Linked DNA regions of Paraneptunicella aestuarii. The protein of the gene in region 1 interacts with the protein of each later gene in a pairwise test. Links are inferred from orthologs where the notes say so. Each region holds a gene or a part of one and is shown in the gene's direction. Other genes may lie near its edges. The genes, in order: KIH87_RS12230 and def.

Region 1 (10,083 bases):
ACCTTCCAGCAAAGCCGTTACCTTTACTGTAACGCATGATATTCCATTAAATGATGGATTCCGTTATCAGATCATGAACGCAACCGATGAAACTTTGGCGAACGCTTATATTTTGGGACGTGATGGTGGTACACCAATGATGTATTCCGATCACAACGAGAGTGGTGACAATCGCTGGGTGAATCTGTACAAGCGTACTGATATTGCCAATATGATTAAGTTCCACAACGGTGTTCAAGGGCGTTCAATGGATATCGTTAACTATAGTGATTGCTTCATTATGTTCCGTCGTGAGCATGTGGGTATCGTGGGTATTAATAAGTGCGGTAGTGGTCAGGACGTTTGGGTTGATACCAACGCTGAAGGTTTGTGGTGGTATCGCAACTATAAAGACACTTTGACAGGTAATACTCAATACATTACTTCACAGTGGCATAACTTCCATATTCCTGCACGTAGCGCGCGTATGTGGTTGATGCAGTAAAATAGTAATACGATACCCATAGAGTTCTTAAGTTTCTATGGGTATCAAATACTTCGGTTTTTATACTATCAGGGTCTGTATGAAGGAAGGCTGCGTATTTGATGTCCGATATCATCGTTCGATATATGTTATTTGACCGGATTGGTTTGAAGTATATTGTGAACCACAGCTTACAGTTGAGTTGCTGTGAAACTGGATGTTTTTAAGATTTAAGATTTAAGGATGACTAAATGACTATTTTTAGAAAGCTTTTCAATTCATTAATTTTTGTATCCTGCTTATTCCATTTTTCTGCATTTTCTGAAGTCGCGACTTTGCCTGACAGAGATCCCATTGTTGTAGAATGTGATTCTGCTTGTGATGTACGGGAAACGGTATTAGGTATATTAAAAAAACGTTTTCACGAGACTGTTCTATCTCAACGTTTTGATGTACGAATTCAAGGAAATGTATCTTATAGTTTTTCTCTTAAAGAGTTTATTGATACCTATCAAATAGATGTTATTCAGGGAAAAAGTCGAAATGGGATTGTTGTTTATGACGCACCATTAGAGTGTCAATATGACGATCAATATTCTTGTGATGACTGGATGAAAGTTGAATTTGTCAACTACATAGTAACATCAATAAACAATAGCGAGATTACACTTACCGTTACAGATGAATTTATTAATGGAAATAATGAAGCTCGGAGGCTTGTTATTGCTGTCGCTACTACAAATGCTATTGGACGCATTGCCCAGAAAGTTGCAGCAGCGTTAAATACGACTTTGATGGCAGGTTTAACTGAGTCAGCATCTGCTGTGGTAATTAACGAACTGTTACAGTCCACCGATTGGTATAAGACAGACTTGCAACCTGGGGATAAGTTGGTTTTCAAAGGTGGAAAAATGACTATTGAAAGAAGTGGCAGTGGCAGTAGTGGAGGCTCTCCTCTGGCTGGAACAGAGAATTATAACGGAGGTTATAATTACGGTAATTGGTTGTTTTCAATAGACACATTTAATTGTCATATACATTATACCGGGCGAACGGGGGTTCTTGTCGCTCAAACCGTCTGCTATTAGTGAAGTAACAGGGAGGCGTTCGAGGATATTTCATGTCTTATTATCTTATTTCTGGTATTACGATTTTACTTTTTGTTTCGTTAAATTTTGCATATTCCAGTAATTCAGGCCGAATATTCCCCGCCGCCTACCTTTTGGTTTGCTATGCGTCTTTTAAATATATAAACCCAGATTTGGAAGGCAATTTTGAATTAGACAGTATCTGTTCTGTTCTGTTATTTACGGTTGGGGTGTTGCTTGCATCCCTTCCAAGCAAACGTTTCTTTCTTTTTAGTCAATATCTATGTTCAGTATTAAAACAGTATAGTTGGGTCTGTTCCGGGTTGTATGCATATACTTTCGTATTTAATCGTTTGCTTGGTATAGCTGAATACACGTTATGGCTTGAACAATTAACTCTGTTTATTCTTATATGCACCGGAGTGATATATCCCATTGTATGGTGCATGCGCACACTATTTTTGAGATTTGATAACAAAGTGGATGTCTGAATAATATTGAGCTTGCCGCTCTTCATATCTGCTCAGGTGATTTACTTTTCTATATCTACTATTTATGGCACTCTTAGCGCCCTCTTATTAACAATACTTTTCCGTATTTTTCACGTTCTTATTTGTGGCTGTATGTCCGGATAAGTCGTTACTCTGACAACTATCATGAAAATATATTGTGAAGATACCTTGCTCTACGGAGAGGCCTTTTTTTCCTCATTAGGCCAATGCCAGACTTTTTCCGCTTCTACTGTTACTGCTGAGCAAATCCAGGATGCCGATGTGTTGGTTGTGCGTTCAACCACAGAGGTCAATGAGCAGCTTATAGGCCAGTGTCAAAACCTGAAATTTGTGGGTACGGCAACGGCGGGCTCTAATCACTTTGATAAAACCTACCTGCAATCCAGAGGCATTCCTATGTACAACGCTGCGGGTTGTAACGCTGTTGCGGTGGTGGAATACGTATTGTGCGCTATGCTGTATTTGGCTAAAAAGCGGCAATTTGATTTACTCGAACAACGTATAGGTATTGTGGGTGTAGGCAATATTGGTGGGCGTTTGAATGAGCGCTTGCAGGCCATGGGGATCCGAACAGCTTTGTATGACCCACCACTTCAAGCGTCTGGCGATAAACGCGAGTTTGTTAATTTCGATGAGATCATGAAGTGCGATCTTATTACCTTGCATGTGCCTTTGGTTAAAGAAGGAGAACATCCTACTTATCACATGTTTGATGCTGCCCGTTTGGCTCAGCTTGGTGAAAAGCAATGCTTTATCAATGCCTGTCGGGGAGAAGTGGTTGATAATCACGCGCTATTGGATGTGAAGCGGCAAGGTGCTGAATTTGGGCTGGTCATAGATGTTTGGGAAAATGAGCCGGATATTTTATTCGAGCTGGTTGATTATACCGATTTGGCAACCGCTCATATCGCCGGGCATACCATAGAAGGAAAGGCGAAAGGAACGTCAATGGTGTATCAGGCGCTATGCCAGCAGTTTGGGATAGAGCCAAGCTTGACTCTGGATGAATTTCTACCAGCAATTGATAATGCGGATTTGTCGTATTTTGAAGCAGAATTTACCGTGCCAGATGCATTGGAATTAGTTAGTAAAGTGTACGATATTTACCAGGATAATTTGGACTTTCGAAAAAGGGTAAAAAACGCTGATGAGTTTCGCTTGTTTCGCAAGCAGTACGGGGCTCGAAGAGAGTTTCAATACTTCAAAGTTAATGCTGGAAATTTGTGTAATTCACAGGCAATCTATGGCCTCGGATTTGGTAGTTAACAAACTCAGGAGTATGGGCTAAATGTCACGTGCCTTTAATGTCGCCGTATTAGGCGCAACCGGCCTTGTTGGTCAACACATGATTGAAATTCTGGAGCAAAGAGATTTCCCTGTTGAGAACCTCTTTCCGCTCGCTAGTTCTCGCTCTGCTGGCGGGACAATTACGTTTAAGGGACGCGACATTACTGTAGAAGATGCTGATAAGTTCGACTGGACACAGGTTAGCATTGGCTTTTTCTCGGCTGGTGGAAGTGTTTCAGCCAAGTATGCACCTATCGCTGCTGAAGCCGGGTGTATTGTTATCGATAATACCTCTCAGTATCGCTACGAACCCGATATTCCTTTGGTGGTTCCAGAAGTGAATCCTCAGGCACTAGCTGATTATCGAAATCGTAATATCATCGCGAATCCTAACTGCTCGACCATCCAGATGGTTGCAGCGTTAAAACCTATCCATGATGTATTCGGTATTGATCGTATTAACGTGGCGACTTATCAATCCGTTTCCGGTGCAGGTAAGAGTGCAATGGATGAATTGGCAAAGCAAACGGCAGATCTGTTAAATGGTAGACCCGTAGATGTTGAAGCTTTCTCACGTCAAATTGCATTTAACTGTATCCCTCAAATTGATGTTTTCCTTGATAATGATTACACCAAGGAAGAAATGAAAATGTCTTGGGAAACCAAGAAAATCATGGGTGACGATGATATTTTGGTGAACGCCACTGCGGTGCGTGTACCGGTATTTTTCGGACATGGTGAAGCTGTGCATTTGGAAACACGTATGCCTGTTGATATTGAGCAAATCAAAGACTTGCTAAGAAATGCGCCGGGCGTGACTTTTCTTGAAGATCGTGAAGATTTTCCAACCCAGGTGGGCAATGCCAGCGGTAAAGACGATGTATTTGTTGGCCGATTACGCAAAGACATTACTCATCCTAATGGCGTTAACATGTGGATCGTTTCTGACAATGTGCGCAAGGGTGCTGCAACTAACAGTATTCAGATCGCAGAAGTGTTGGTTCGCGATTACCTGTAAATAGATAGTTTGCAGATGGCTTGTATAAGTTATTTGCGCGACAGATAAGGATATCTGACAATAGTCTGGTCGAAGTCAAATCTTCAATGTAGGGGTTCGGCCAGACTGTTTTTTGTTTTCTTCGGTTATTAGCGGGAAAGTAGTTTAATAGGAATATTTGTCAATTTCTTGACTCAGCTAGCTGATATTCCTCAACTATTTTGAATATAGGCCGATGTAAAACCACGAATGCCATTTGGGAAAGGTAACGAATCACCACCTGAATGTATGCAGCGTGGCATGATTGGTAAGCATCTGATAATAAGCTTGATTTTCACTTGGCGCTTTATAGATTAAGGGGATTATCTGGTTTATAGTAAGTTTTGGAACGTGTCTTGCTTACGCTTGGTATATAAGAGAGATTGGTTGAGACTAGGGCAATATTGCGCCTAACTCCATGCCAGTGCTGAAATAACAAATAAAAATCCATGACGGCAAACAATTAAGTGCTTAAGAATTATTACGGAAATTTGCAAACAGGCTTAACCAATATCCGAACGTTAGTATTCGGAAACGGAGCTGTTACTAAACTGGCACTAACCTTTATAGTGCTTGTCGGGTTAGGCATTTTCAGTCTTTCCAGTCTCAATGCTGCAGAGTTTAAGCAGGTTCCAATTAAAGGCCCGAAAAATGCGACCGAGCAGTATGCCGGCGTTTCCTATGGCCCCATTGATGCTGACGACACCTTATGGCGTATTGCTGATCGCTATCGTCAAAATAAGAATCTTTCCATTTATCAGGTCATGGTGGCCATTCAGGAGCTAAATCCTGACGCTTTTTACAGTGATAACCTGAATCATATGAAAGATGGCGTTACCTTGATGCTGCCATCTGAACGTTATATCGCAAGAATTAATCCCGAAGATGCAAAACTGAAATCTGACCAGGACGATGAAGCCTGGGAATCCAAAGTTGCTCCCGGATCCAGCCTGAAAAACCTTAAGCCACCAGAGAAACTGGCTAGCCGAACAGATTTAACTCAAACCAAAGATGAGTTGGAAAGCAAACTCAATCAAATCGACGCTGAACAGCAAAAGCAGTTTGAAGCAATACGGCAACAATTTGCCGATTCTATTAACAGCGTTCAGACGTTATTGAATGAAAACAAGAAGATTTATGAACGTTTAGATACCGTCAACAAAGATATCGAAGACCTGCGCGGAAGAATTGGAAACGATGGTGAAGTGCAGCGTCAAATGGATCAAATTCTGGCGCTTCAAAATGAGTTGGTCGCCAATGCCAGAAAGTCAGCGCAGGAACAGTCCTCTAAAGGAAATACGTTTGATTTCGTCAAAGAGCCAGCCTTTCTGATTGGTGTCACGGTTTTATTTTCGATTTCTTTATTAGCTGGTTTAGCGTTCTGGTTGCTGAAACGCCAAAACAAAGAGTCTGTTTCTGAAAGTATGAACTTTGTTGATACATCTGCGGCAGAAGTGGCGGAATTGGATGATATTTCTGATGTACTCTCTGAGGATCTAAAGGGTGAAAAAGCCGACGAGTTAGGCAATGACGATCTTTTTGGTGATGACGACCTTCTTGATGATGTGCTGGCGGAAGAGCTCGACGAATCTCTGGATGATGTACTGGAAAATGAATTGGGTTCATACAGTGATCTGGACGACGATATGTTGGTTCCTGAGGATCTGGAGAAACATGACGCCCTTGACCAAATGTTCGACAGCGACACCTTGGATGATGTCTTGGACGAAGATGATTTACTTGCTGGCGCATTGGATTTGGACGATCTGCAAGATGATGGCATTGAAATTACTGAATCTGAAGATGTGTCTGATTTGGATAAAGAATTAGATGGCGTCATAGAGGGATTGGATGAAGACTTATTTGATACTGGCGCAGAAATAGAAATTAATCCTGAATCAGATGCTATCGAAGAAATTATTGAAGAAGATTTGGCTGAGTTAGGAGTACCTGATGCTTTAGACGGTGCAGGACAAAATCAAGAAGCTCAAGCTGAGAAAAGTAGTGAGCGGGCAGCTAAACCTGAAGTCTTTGATCCAGTTAGTGATCTGGGTATCAGTGACGAACCTATTTTATCTGAAGATGCCATTGAGAAAGTCAGTGAAAAATTAGGTGAGCAGAATCGTAAATTAAATGATCTCACCCGAGAACTAACCAGAGAGCTTAAAGATGCTCCGAATAAAGCTCCCGGCGATCCTGAAATAGCTATTGATGTTCCTGAACCTGTTTTTGGTGATGTGCAAGAGCCTTCAGCGGGACAAGGAACCTCTGAGGGAGAAGCGTTCTCTGGTGAACTTACCAATGAAATGCTTGCCGCAATGGGTATGGCTGATGAACCGACACCCGCACCCGCACCGAAAGTTGAAACGGGATCTGTCCAAGATGATTTAGCTGATGATCTACTTGCTGAATTTGGCATTCAAGGTGAAGAAGAGCAACAAACTCAAACCGAAGATGACTTAGCTCAAAATGATTTGGCCGATGAACTGTTAGCTGAAATGGGTATCACAGATGAAGAAGAATCAACATCTGATGAAGCTGAAAGCGGACAGGATGATTTGGCAGATGAATTACTTGCTGAGTTTGGAATTAATGAGGAAGAAGCCTCGGAAGAACCTGAAACTCAAACGCAAGTAGAGGAAGCCGAAGCCGAGCATGTACAAGATGATCTTGCTGATGAATTGCTGGCCGAATTCGGCATTGATGGTACTACGGAAGAATCAGTCTCTCAGCCTGAAGCTGTAGAAGATGAAATTGACCATGCGCAAGACGACCTTGCCGATGAATTATTGGCTGAATTTGGTATTGAGGAAAGTGAGTCTGACGCTCAACCCGAAATGAACGACGCCGATAACGTCGACCATGCTCAAGATGATTTAGCGGATGAGCTTTTAGCTGAAATGGGGATAACTGATGAAGCAGAAGCCGAGTCAAAACCTGAAAAAGTTGAAAGTGAACAGGACGATTTGGCAGATGAGTTGCTTGCCGAGTTTGGTATTGCAGAAGAACCCTCAGACGCTAGTGAAACAGATGCCGACTTTGATACGCTTGAAGAGCCACAAGTCGATAATGAGGAAGTGGAATCCTTATCTTTCGATGAAGAGGACTTAGCTAATGAATTATTGGCTGAATTGGGCATGGATGATGAGTCTTCAGCGATGCCTTCTGGGGCAGCCGTTCAAGATCAGGAATACCCTGATGCATCGTTAGCTGATTCAGAAGAAACTCAGGATGAAAGGGTTTATGAAATCGATTCATTATCAGAGGAAGATTATCAAAACTTGTTGAATGAATTGGATTTCGACCCTGAAACTCCACCACCATCCCCTCAAGGTAGCGGGCTAACTGAACAAGAGTCTGAACAAGAGTCTGGGCAGGAGGCTGCTGAGGAAAGCGCAGAGTTTATTGAACCCGATATGTCATTTGATGATGTAGAGGTATCCAATACCGGATTTTTGGATGAACCCAATGAGCAAGAGCCTTCAGCGGAACAAGAGCCCTCTGCGGAGCAAGAGCCCTCTGCGGAGCAAGAGCTCTTAGATGATGAAGAGCCTTCAGCGGAGCAAGAGCTCTTAGATGATGAAGAGCCCTCAGCGGGGCAAGAGCTCTTGGAAGATGAAGAGCTTTTAGCTGATATCGAACCCTCAGCGGATACCGAATCTACAGTCGAACAAGAACTGCAAGTTGTCGAATCTGAAAATGAAGACTTTTTGCAAGAAACTCAGACCGTTGACGCATCTCAAGATTCTCATGGTACTCAAGATACATTGAGCGATGAGTTAGAAGCGGCTGTTGAACTGCTGATGGAAGATGATGAGTCAGAACTGGAACTAGAGATTGAGCCAGAGCTTGAACCAGAAAACGCTTCTGATACAGATTCTCTTGATGGGGATGTGCTTGATGGGGATGAGTTGGAGTTAGAAGTCGCTGACTCTATCGAAGACGCCGTTGATGATACCAGTGATGACAAAAATGAATTAGAACTTGATGACTATGCTGACGCTGAGTTGGCTTCATTAAAAGCTCAGCTGTCAGATGCCGATGATTTCGATGCGGATTATGAAGATGATGCTCAAGCTACTGAAATAGAGCCTTCTTCCGATGCCTCTTTATCGGAGAATGAGGAATTAGAAGACGATCTGGCAAGTTTGCAAGAACAATTGTCTGATGAGGAAAACACGTCCGCAATCATTGATATGAATGAAGTCGATCAGTTAGAAGAAGCGTTAAAAGATTTCGATGACGCCGAACTGATTAGCACTTCTGAGGAAAGACCGGCTGATGAATTTGAGGCTGAATCCCAGCCGGAACCTAATAATTCTGTTTCAGGAACAGAGGAAAGTCTGTCTGAATTAGACAAAGAATTGCAAGACGAACTTGCTGACATGCCTGGGCTTGGCGATTGGTTGGGTGAAGAGCATGAAGTTGTTGCTAAAGCTCAAGAGTCTGCTCCTGCTCAGGACGCTCAAAACATCCTTGAACAAGTCATTGAAACGAATGTTACCGAAGAGAGTAATATTGAGGCTAGAGGGCAGTCATTTGATGATGACGATCTTCCAGCCCTGGATGATTTGCAATTCTCAGTTGCTGGTCAGTCAGTTGAATTACCTGATGAAGAATCATCGCTAAATAATATTTTGCCAGAAACTACGAAAGATGAAGCCAGCGAACCTGATTTTGATTTTGGGGAGTTCACCGAAGATTCTGAAATGGCGGATTTGGCTGATGCATTAACTGATTCCGAAGAGTCTCCTGAGTCTATTGGCGATTTTGTCGATTCAGAATCAGACAATGAAGATGTTGAAGTATTAGAGCGGCTTGAAAATACCTCTTTTGATGACTTGTTAAATAGCATTGATGGGCCGGATGAGGAAAATGAGTCCTCCGTCGAACCTGATATTGATTTTGGGCAAGACGAACAGGGCGGTATTGATATTGAAGCTCTGTTAAATGAAGAGTCGTTTTCTGAAAGTATTGCACCTTCAGTTCAGGAAAAAGAGCAGGAACAACCAGAAAGGTTCATTTTGCCAGATAATCCAGATTTGGATTTGCATGCTTTGTTGAGTGAGGAGACGGTTGAACCTGTTGAAGATATCCCACTTGAGCCTGAATCGTCACAAGCCGATGAAGAGCTGGTTAGCGAGTTTAAGGATGTAGAAACCTTATTGGCTGAAAGTATGGAAGCTGAAAGCGAGAATATGCCAGAACCGGAATTAAATCTGGATGTTCAACTTGGCGAGTTTACAGGCGTTACTGATGACGCTGATATTATTGATGTTGATAAAGATAGTGGCGTTGATGCCAAGCTGGATCTGGCGCGAGCCTATATGGAAATTAATGATATGGAATCAGCTCGACAGTTTATTAGTGAAGTAATGGAAAATGGTACAGCCGAAGAACAACAAGAAGCCAAAGAACTACTGGAATTGGTTGAAAGAGCTCAATAGGTACTGAGCGTTATTAAACGCATAAAAACAAATATCGAATACTGAATGGCTGGTTTTAACCGGTCATTTTTGTTTTTCGAACCATCATTTTCTTCTTATCTATTTCTTTGTGTACTGAGCCAGAACTGAGCGTTGGATTGAATTCTTAAAAGATACGATGGGGAGAGGCGACTGCTGCGTGGTGTGGGGGGGATGCAGTCGCCTCAAATACCACCTAAGCTCCGAGTTTGATGGTACATGTGTTCACAAC
Region 2 (10,035 bases), 3.2 Mb from region 1 along the record:
TGTACTGTTGATAATAACGTCGAAGATGTCATTCGGAATATCATCATAGCCAGAAGCTGCAATCTTTCCGTAATTAGCAAAGCGAACAGCGATATCGTGCGCTTTACTTTCTGTTCGATTGGCAATGTGTAATGACGCAATACCAGCATTAAACAACGGAATGATCACGCCTTTCGCAGCACCACCAGCGCCAAGTAGTAAAATACGTTTATCTTTTAAAGATCCCAGCTGGCTTTCCAAATCATTCACTAAGCCTGCACCGTCGGTATTATCACCGAGGATTTTTCCTTCTTTATATATAAGCGTATTCACTGCACCTGCGGCTTGCGCTCTTTCCGACAAGCTATCAGCTAATTTAAACGCTTCTTCTTTATAAGGCAGGGTGACATTCGCACCTTTGCCGCCAGCTAGAAAAAAATTCTTCGATTTTCCGGGAAAGTCTTCTTCAACCAGAAAACGTTCATATTCTATTTTCTGCTTTGTCTGCTCGGCGAACATCTTATGTATGCGAGGAGACAAACTGTGCTTTACCGGATTACCGAATACGACATATCTGTCTTCCACAACTACAACTCACTCTCTTGCATAGACAACCAATCTCTTGGTTTTAAGAAAGACTTATAAAGAACCGCTTCTTTTGAACTTTCGTCGGGTTGATAATCATATTCCCAACGAGCCAATGGCGGCATCGACATTAAGATAGATTCAGTTCTTCCGCCACTTTGAATACCGAACAAGGTGCCACGATCGTATAACAAGTTAAATTCAACATAACGACCACGACGATAAAGCTGGAACTCGCGCTCTTGTTCAGTGAAAGGCGTATCTTTGCGTTTTTCTACAATTGGAACATAGGCATCAAGGTAGCCTTGCCCCACAGCTTGCATAAATCCGAAGCACTTCTCAAATTCCCAATGATTCAAGTCATCAAAGAATAAACCGCCGACTCCGCGTGTTTCATTACGGTGTTTCAGGAAGAAATACTTGTCGCACCAATCTTTATATTCCTGATAAACCGATTCACCAAATGGTTCACACAGGTCTTTAGCAACCTGATGCCAATGTTGTGCATCTTCCAAACGAGGATAAAACGGAGTGAGATCAAAGCCACCGCCAAACCACCACACAGGATCTTCACCCGGCTTTTCAGCAATGAAGAAACGCACATTGGCGTGAGAAGTTGGCACATGAGGGTTATTGGGATGAATTACCAATGACACGCCCATCGCCTGAAAGCTTCTACCGGCTAATTCCGGACGGGAAGCTGTCGCGGAAGGGGGTAATTCGCCACCGAACACATGAGAAAAGTTAACACCGCCTTGTTCAAATACCGCACCGCCACGAAGCACACGCGACACTCCACCACCGCCTTGTTCTCGCTGCCATTCGTCGGTTTCAAATTTAGCAACACCGTCTACTTCTTCCAGTTTCTGACAAATCTGTTGTTGTAATCCCAACAGGTAAGCTTTGATTTCTTCGATGTTGATAGTAGACACTTAGTTTCCTCTTATGATTTGTCCATCAAGGGCATTACGGATTTGGCTTGGTTTTTCTGCACCACCTAATTCGCCGTCAATATAAACCACTTTGTCCTGAAAAACCTGCTCGAGTTGCTGGCGATTTTTAATTGCATCCTGTCCGGTTAAATTAGCACTGGTCGATACCAAAGTGCTTTGCACGCTGGCACAAATTGCTTGTACAACAGGATGGGCAGAAACTCGAATGGCAATTAATGGCGAGCCGCCAGTGATCCACTCAGGGGCCTTATCTGATCGAGGTAACAACCATGTAATGAATCCAGGCCAAGTGGCGAGAACGTCTTTTAATTGTGATTCGGATAGCTGTTGAATATCCACATAATCTGCAACTCGCTCCCATGTATCGGCGACTAATATGAGCCCCTTTTCAACGGGTCGTTGTTTTAATTCTAAAAGACGATTTACTGCTTGTTCGTTGAGAGGATCGCAACCCAGTCCAAAAACGGCCTCTGTGGGGTAAGCGAAAACTTGACCTTGATGAAATAATGCGCCAAGTTGCTTAGATTCTGTTGCTAACATGATAAATATGAAGATGTCTGTTTAGTTTGAAAATTACCGCTAGTTTAACTTGAACAATTACTCTGTGATAACCACTTTATGATGGCAATTCCTCTGTGGGCACTCCAACACTTTCTGCGAGCCTGACTTTTTCTCTATCATTATCGGCCAATTGCATTCAGGACAGGGGTGAGCAACCGGAGGGTGATTCAATACATACTTACATTTTGGATAAGCATTGCAGGCATAGAAATTCTTACCAAATTTATTGGTTCGGCTGACCAAATGCCCTTTGCCACAAGACGGACACGGCAACTGAGTATCATCAGTCTTGTTAATAGGTTCATGGTGATGGCATTCAGGAAAATGTGTGCACCCGATAAACAGCCCATAGCGACCTTTCTTGATCACTAGCGTTGCACCGCATTCAGGACAAGTAGAACCTTCGATTTCTTTGATTACTTCAGTAACAGGCAGATTGCTTAAGGGCTTTTTATATTCGCAGGCAGGGTAGTTGAGGCATCCAATAAAAGCGCCATTTTTGCCTCGTTTAATACCCAGTTCGCCATTACACTCTGGGCATTGACCATAGGCTTCCTTTAGCGCCTCTTTGGAACCGGAAAATAATGAGTGGTCAATTTTTGACAAGGTTACACCTTTTGGTCAACGCTGCCAGAATCAACCACTACGTTAAGAAAGATATCAGACTTAGTGTAACGGGCCTTCTGGCATTTCAAATAACAAGTCTTCCATCTGAGCATAGGCATTCTCTTTGCCTGGTACATTGAATAGCACCATCAGAACGACCCATTTCAAATCTTCCAGACAAAACTCTGTGGAATCAATTTCCATCACTCTGTCGATAACCATTTCTCTGGTTGTGGAATCCAGTACATTGACCTGTTCCAGAAACATCAGAAAGCCACGACATTCCACATCCAAACGAATTTCTTCTTCTGGAGTGTATATTCTCATCACCCGGGCAGCCGGGCCTTTGGTTAAATAGGGGTTAATATCACTTTCTTGTAGTTCAGCCAGCTTTTCCAACCACTCAAGAGCTTTATAGATCTCATCATGATGGAAACCGGCACGAATTAACTCTTCAGTTAGTTCATCCTGATCTACACGGAACTCCATTTCGTTATGGATAAAGTTCTCAAAAAGATACATGAGGATGTCAAACATATTTCTAGTCCCCTAATTTAATGTAACCTCCTGGAACAGAGGCTACTAGTCCACGCAACTCGTATTCTAATAATTGTGTTAGCACCACTGATACTGGGAGCCCGCTGCGTTGTGCTACCAGATCAACCGACGTGGTATCATAGTCAACACTATCTAACAATCCGCCTGTTGCCAAGCTCTCTAACACACTTTTTTGCAGGTTTTTTTGTTCGTCTAATACTCTGACATTTACTATGTCGGAAAATTCCTCATGTATGTCAGAGACTTGTTCGACTAACTTGGCACCTTGCTTAATAAGTTGATGACAACCTTTTGCCAACGGGTTATTGATATTTCCCGGTATAGCAAAAACCTCTCGGTTCTGTTGTAAAGCATAGTAAGCCGTTATCAAAGAACCACTTTTTATTGCCGCCTCAACGACCAAAGTACCTAGCGATAACCCACTAACGATACGGTTACGCCGTGGAAAATGCTCCGCGACTGGAGCCGTTCCCGGTAAAAACTCAGAGACCAAACAGCCACCTTGTTCCAGCAATTCATCTGCCAGTTTCCTATGCCGTTTGGGATAGATAACATCAACTCCAGATCCCAATACTGCAATAGTCTTCGATTCCTGAGCAATTGCACCTTTATGGGCAAAGCCATCAATACCCAACGCTAAACCACTGGTAATAGTCCACCCTTTACCTGCAAGTTCTTTTGCAAATCTGAAGCCATGCTGTTTGCCTGCTTCACTTGGATTTCGACTACCCACAATAGCTATCTGAGGCTCATGCAGACTTATTTTGTCTCCATGCACAAAGAGCAACAATGGTGGTGATGAGATTTCTCTCAGCAACTCAGGATAATCTGGGCTGTTAATGGGTAAGATGTAGTTGAATTTATTATTTTCAAGCCATTGGAAGGCTTTTGTGAGTAAATTTTCTGGTGGATGAAGAAAGCTTTGTATCTGAGATTCATCAAATCCGACCCGAGATAAACTCTTTCTATCCATCGACATCAGAGTTTGCAGATCATGCTGACAAAAAGCGGCCAGATTTTTTAAGCTGGCAAAACCAAAGTTCGGGATCATGGCTAGCGTTAGCCAATGACGAAGCTCCTCATAAAAGCGATGAGGATGATAAGGAAATAAATGAATAGATGAATCGAACATCGTTGCCACCTCCCTATGGCATGAATAAAAATCAATTTTTAATTGGAAACGATCGCTCTACTACCTCTCTTCTGATAGCGCTATCAGTTTAAGGTTTAGCGACGATCGCTCCTTGTCGAACAATTTTGGTTGATGAAGAAATCAGTCCAAAGCTGGTTTTATCGAACACCTTAAACACCACCAACTCACCCACTTTCAAAGCAGGCTGCTGAATAACATCTTCCCACAGGCTAGCCCCTAAAGATTGAGCATTGCTATTCTCATAAGCTGGCGGATTACCATCAACAATATCAGGCCCTTGCATATAAATGCCCATAACAGTGCCTTGGTTAACTTGCCCTTGTCCCAAATCTAAAATGACGACATCGTATTTTCCAAGCAAAGAATGTTGCTGCAAACTTCCAACAATGTGCCCTAACTGATCCGTAGCGGCTTCAAACTGCACATTGGAATAACTATCATCCTCAATAGCAGGCATCAGCTTATCGCCTCGCTTGGCTTCAAAGTTGGCATTTTTTACACTCACCAACAGTTCAGAACTCAATGAAGCTTGTAATACCTCTGCGTCAGCAACATGGCGAACCTTAATACCTAACACTTCACCATTGAGATTTGTGATTTCTTCCTGCTTACGCACCACCAGCAATTCACGGCTTGAATGTGCTTGCTGTTGAATCTGTTCCTCAAGCTCTCTTTGAGTCCCAAGCACAATATCACCATTGGCATAACGTACTCCGCCCTCCTGATTACCCACCAGATAAGGCAGATTTTCATAGGCATCCGGGGACATTACCGAATCTTTTTCTACATGAGATTGAATTAACGACCAGGATAGCAAGGGTATTGAACGACCTTGTTTCAGGTCTTTACGCTGCTGCGGTTGTAATCGGATTTCCCGCTTTTTATCTTCGTTACCAGAATTAAGCACTAACTCAGGTTCGCCTTTCTCATTGTAGATAAGACGAATTTCATCACCGGGATAAATCAGATGGGGGTTTTCAATGTAGGTATTATTGCGCCAAAGTTCTGGCCACAACCAAGGCTGAGCCAAATACATACCCGCAATATCCCATAATGTGTCACCTTGTTTCACTATATAGACTTCAGGTGCAGAGGATTTGATTGTTACCGCGCTCAGTGCCGACACCGAGTAAACCAACATTCCGAGTAACACCAGTCGCTTAATCATACCAACCAAATATGTGATCCCCTGTAAAACACTGCTAATTTCTAACATATCAGTTAGAATAGCGCCAAAAATCGGCGAGTGAATAGTTTTTTAGCAATAAAAGTATGCTGAGCAATACTTCACTCCCTTTAATTAATCATAGGGGAACCCTATTAATACCTGACTGGTCTTAGTAAAAAGACAGTATGATTCCCTGATTTAGATTGAACAAAAGATACGGTTTAATATATGGCTTTAATGAATGTACTTAGATTTCCTGATGAGCGCTTAAGAACGGTTGCTAAACCTGTTGCCAAGGTAGATGCCAGAATCCAGCAGTTGGTTGACGATATGTTTGAAACAATGCGCGAGGAAAATGGCGTTGGTTTGGCAGCGACTCAGGTAGATGTGCATGAGCGTGTGGTAGTCATGGACGTATCTGAAGATCAAGACACCCCTATTGTGCTAATCAATCCAGAAATTACCTATAAAGAAGGCTCGGTTATCAGCGAAGAAGGCTGTCTTTCTGTTCCTGGTAACTACGCGAAAGTAGAACGTGCAGCCAAGGTAAAAGTAAAAGCCTTAAATCGCGATGGTGAAGAATACGAAATGGAAGCCGAAGGTTTGCTGGCGAAATGTATTCAACATGAACTTGATCATTTGCTGGGTAAACTGTTCGTTGATTACCTATCACCATTGAAGCGCCAACGTATCAAGAAGAAACTGGAAAAAGACGCCAAACTTCAGAACGCCTAAACCGAAGAACAAAAATAGGGAATCAGGGTGCAATCACCACTTAATATCATATTTGCCGGCACGCCCGAATTTGCAGCAGAACACTTACGGGCGCTGCTAGATTCACAACATAATGTTATCGCCGTTTACAGCCAACCGGATCGTCCAGCCGGACGAGGCAAAAAGCTCAAAGCCAGTGAAGTAAAACAATTGGCACTTGAACATGACTTGCCTGTCTACCAACCAGAATCATTAAAAAATGAAGCCGCTCAGGAAGAACTAAAAGCCCTGAATGCCGATGTCATGGTGGTGGTCGCCTATGGTTTATTACTGCCTAAAGCCGTGCTGGATGCCCCAAAACTGGGTTGTATTAATGTGCATGGTTCGTTGCTTCCCAAATGGCGTGGCGCAGCGCCAATCCAACGTTCGGTATGGGCAGGTGATGCCGAATCAGGCGTGACGATTATGCAAATGGACGAAGGCTTAGACACTGGCGATATGTTGCTGAAAAAAGCCATTCCCATCGAAGCCACCGACACCAGCGCAACCCTTTACCATAAGCTCGCAGAAATCGGCCCTAAAGCATTGATCGAAACGCTGGACAAGCTGAATTCTTTGGTTCCAGAAAAACAAAATGAAGCTGAAGCAACTTATGCCAAAAAGCTGTCGAAAACCGAAGCTCAAATTGATTGGCAACTCAGCGCGCAGCAATTAGAACGCAACTGCCGAGCCTTTAACCCTTGGCCAATGAGCTTCTTTGTTTATCAGGATCAAAATATCAAAGTGCAAGAATGCCAAGTTGCAGATTGTTCCGGATCAGAAGCCCAAAAACCTGCGGGTCAAGTTCTGCGTGCAGACAAAGAAGGCATTCTGGTTAAAACTGCTGAACAAGCCTTACTACTGAAAACGATTCAAATTCCGGGCAAAAAGCCGATGGCTGTCAGCGACATATTAAATGCCAGAAAAGACTGGCTGCAACCAGGAACCCAATTGTAGTCCGTGGCTAAACAAAAATCTCAAGGCTCGTTGCGAGCCAATACCGCCAAAGTCATCTATGCCGTGCTGGAAAATGGCGAATCCTTAAGAGAGTGTTTACCTCAATATCAAGGTTCACTTTCCGAACAGGATAAAGCCTGGATGCAGGAAATGACCTTTGGCGTTCTGCGCAAGTTGCCCCTGTTGCAACATTGGCTACGTCAGCTTCTGCAAAAGCCTTTGAAAGGAAAGAACAAAGTTCTAGAACACTTATTGATGTTGGGATTTTATCAACTGGCATTCTCTCGCGTTCCTAATCATGCCGCCGTTTCAGAAACGGTTGATGCCACGAAGTCACTAGGTTGCGTCGCACTGAAAGGATTGGTTAATGCCGTTTTACGCAATTTCATGCGTGAAGAAATGCATAATCAAATTTCGGATGAACCTCACATTCAAGCCGGGTTGCCCAAGTGGTTGTTCAAGCGATTACAGAAAAACTATGCCGATCAGCTTCCCGCTATCATCGAAGGCATAACTACCCGTCCACCGCTTTGGTTGCGTGTTAATGCACGTAAAATGACTCGCGAAGACTATCTGGCAAAACTTCAAGAAGAAGGCTTCACGGAAAATAATCCGGCTTCATTACCAGATACCCACACTCAAGCGCTGATTTTAGCCAAATCGACCAATGTCCAAGCACTACCGGGATATGAAGAAGGCTGGTTTTCAGTTCAAGATGGCGCGGCGCAACTTGCAGCCCAGTATCTGGATGCTCAAGCTGGCGATACTGTACTAGACGCCTGTTGTGCTCCCGGAGGCAAAACCTGCCACATTTTGGAAAGCCAACCAGGATTGTCTGAATGCATCGCCATTGATAATGATGAGTATCGGCTAAAACGGGTTCACGAAAACTTGTCTCGTCTACAACTGAGCGCGCATGTGAAATGTGCAGATGTTGCAGAAACAAGCCAATGGTGGGATGGGAAACCCTTCGACAGAATACTGTTAGATGCTCCTTGTTCAGCTACAGGTGTCATTAGGCGTCATCCCGATATCCTTTGGTTACGTAAGTCTTCCGATATAGAAGCACTTACAAACATACAAAAAACAATTTTAGATGCACTGTGGCAAACGCTTAAACCTGGCGGAGTGATGATCTACGCCACTTGCTCAATATTGGCAGAAGAAAATCAGGAACAAATTCGCCAATTCCTGCAACGCACAACAGATGCAAAACTGTTGCCGTTACACGGAAATGACTCAGAAGCTAATCCGGGAAGACAAATTTTACCGGGAGAACAACAGATGGATGGCTTCTATTATGCCAGACTGCTAAAGTCTATAGAGTAGATAACATCAGTTCGGGATAAGAAAAGGTTTTGAGATGGTTATTTTCAGGGACTTCTTCGTTAAATAACAACTTACGAGCACATTTTAGGTATCACTAAGCATGAAAATCATCATTTTAGGCGCAGGACAAGTTGGTGCTACCCTGGCGGAAAATTTGGTGGGTGAGAAAAATGAAATCACCGTTATTGATTCCGACACCTCCAAACTACGCTTGCTACAAGATCGATTAGATTTGCAAGTTGTTACCGGAATAGGCTCTCACCCGGATGTATTAAAAGAAGCAGGAGCTGAAGACGCCGACATGTTGGTGGCGGTAACCAACAGCGACGAAAGTAACATGTTGGCCTGCCAGATTGCCTATAGCCTGTTCAAAACACCCACAAAAATTGCTCGTATCCGCTCAGAACAATACATTATTTATCAAAAGCATCTGTTCAAGCACCAAGACATTCCTGTTGATCACCTTATTGCACCGGAACAGCTGGTGACTAACGCAATCAAGCGATTGATTGACTATCCCGGGGCACTGCAAGTTGTGGAATTCGCCGAAGGCCGCGCCAGTCTGGTAGCGGTTAAAGCCTATTATGGTGGCTTGTTGGTTGGGCACGCGCTATCGGCACTAAAAGAACATATTCCGAATGTCGATACTCGCGTAGCCGCGATTTATCGCCGTGGTAAGCCAATCCGTCCTCTGGGTACAACCGTTATCGAAGCCGATGATGAAGTCTTCTTTATTGCGGCAACCAAGCATATTCGCGCGGTAATGAGTGAACTGCAAAAACTGGAAAGCAATTACAAGCGCATTATGATCGCAGGTGGTGGCTTAATTGGCGCAGGCTTAGCCAAACAACTTGAACATGATCATCAGGTTAAACTGATTGAATTCAATCCTGAACGAGCCAAATACCTTTCAACGCAATTAGACAGAACTATTGTGTTTTTGGGCGATGCTTCGGATCAGGAATTATTGGCAGAAGAACAGGTTGAACAAGTCGATGCATTTTTGGCTGTAACCAACGACGATGAAGCCAATATCATGTCGGCCATGTTGGCAAAACGCATGGGAGCCAAAAAGGCAATGGTGCTGATCCAACGAAGCGCTTACGTCGATTTGGTACAAGGTGGGGAAATTGATATTGCCTTCTCACCCCAGCAAGCAACCATATCCGCCCTACTGACTCACATTCGCCGAGGCGACATTGTGAACGTTTATTCTTTACGCCGAGGCGCAGCAGAAGCTATCGAAGCGATTGCGCATGGAGACAGTACAACCTCTAAAGTGGTAGGCCGAGCTATCTCTGAAATTCGCCTTCCTCCCGGTACAACCATCGGTGCCATTGTTCGTCAGGAAGAAGTGGTTATCGCCCACAGCAATACCGTGATCGAAGCAGACGATCACATCATTTTGTTCCTGGTTGATAAGAAGTACATTG

The links.
Region 2: the proteins of KIH87_RS12230 (region 1) and def interact in binary tests that used the Escherichia coli proteins (3 or more experiments, as listed by UniProt). The link is inferred for Paraneptunicella aestuarii from one-to-one orthologs.

Annotation. Positions count from the first base shown.
Region 1 is NZ_CP074570.1:3,240,417-3,250,499, reverse strand. Bases 2,479-5,359 are described here. They hold KIH87_RS12230 (aspartate-semialdehyde dehydrogenase), read left to right. Parts: upstream 2,479-3,351; coding sequence 3,352-4,368; downstream 4,369-5,359. Other genes in these bases: KIH87_RS12225 (FimV/HubP family polar landmark protein), read left to right, coding at 4,854-5,359; KIH87_RS12235 (4-phosphoerythronate dehydrogenase), read left to right, coding at 2,479-3,329. Outside these bases: KIH87_RS12245 (alpha-amylase family protein), read left to right, coding at 1-484; KIH87_RS12240 (hypothetical protein), read left to right, coding at 715-1,551; more of KIH87_RS12235, read left to right, coding at 2,208-2,478; more of KIH87_RS12225, read left to right, coding at 5,360-9,833.
Region 2 is NZ_CP074570.1:19,142-29,176, reverse strand. What follows is about bases 4,712-7,544. They hold def (peptide deformylase), read left to right. Parts: upstream 4,712-5,791; coding sequence 5,792-6,298; downstream 6,299-7,544. Other genes in these bases: rsmB (16S rRNA (cytosine(967)-C(5))-methyltransferase RsmB), read left to right, coding at 7,277-7,544; fmt (methionyl-tRNA formyltransferase), read left to right, coding at 6,326-7,273; KIH87_RS00095 (LysM peptidoglycan-binding domain-containing protein), read right to left, coding at 4,712-5,611. Outside these bases: aroE (shikimate dehydrogenase), read right to left, coding at 1-564; hemF (oxygen-dependent coproporphyrinogen oxidase), read right to left, coding at 567-1,496; KIH87_RS00115 (Sua5/YciO/YrdC/YwlC family protein), read right to left, coding at 1,497-2,057; KIH87_RS00110 (DNA topoisomerase family protein), read right to left, coding at 2,115-2,684; KIH87_RS00105 (DUF494 family protein), read right to left, coding at 2,745-3,221; DNA-processing protein DprA, read right to left, coding at 3,226-4,374; more of KIH87_RS00095, read right to left, coding at 4,463-4,711; more of rsmB, read left to right, coding at 7,545-8,602; Trk system potassium transporter TrkA, read left to right, coding at 8,703-10,035. UniProt on the Escherichia coli protein: Removes the formyl group from the N-terminal Met of newly synthesized proteins. Requires at least a dipeptide for an efficient rate of reaction. N-terminal L-methionine is a prerequisite for activity but the enzyme has broad specificity at other positions.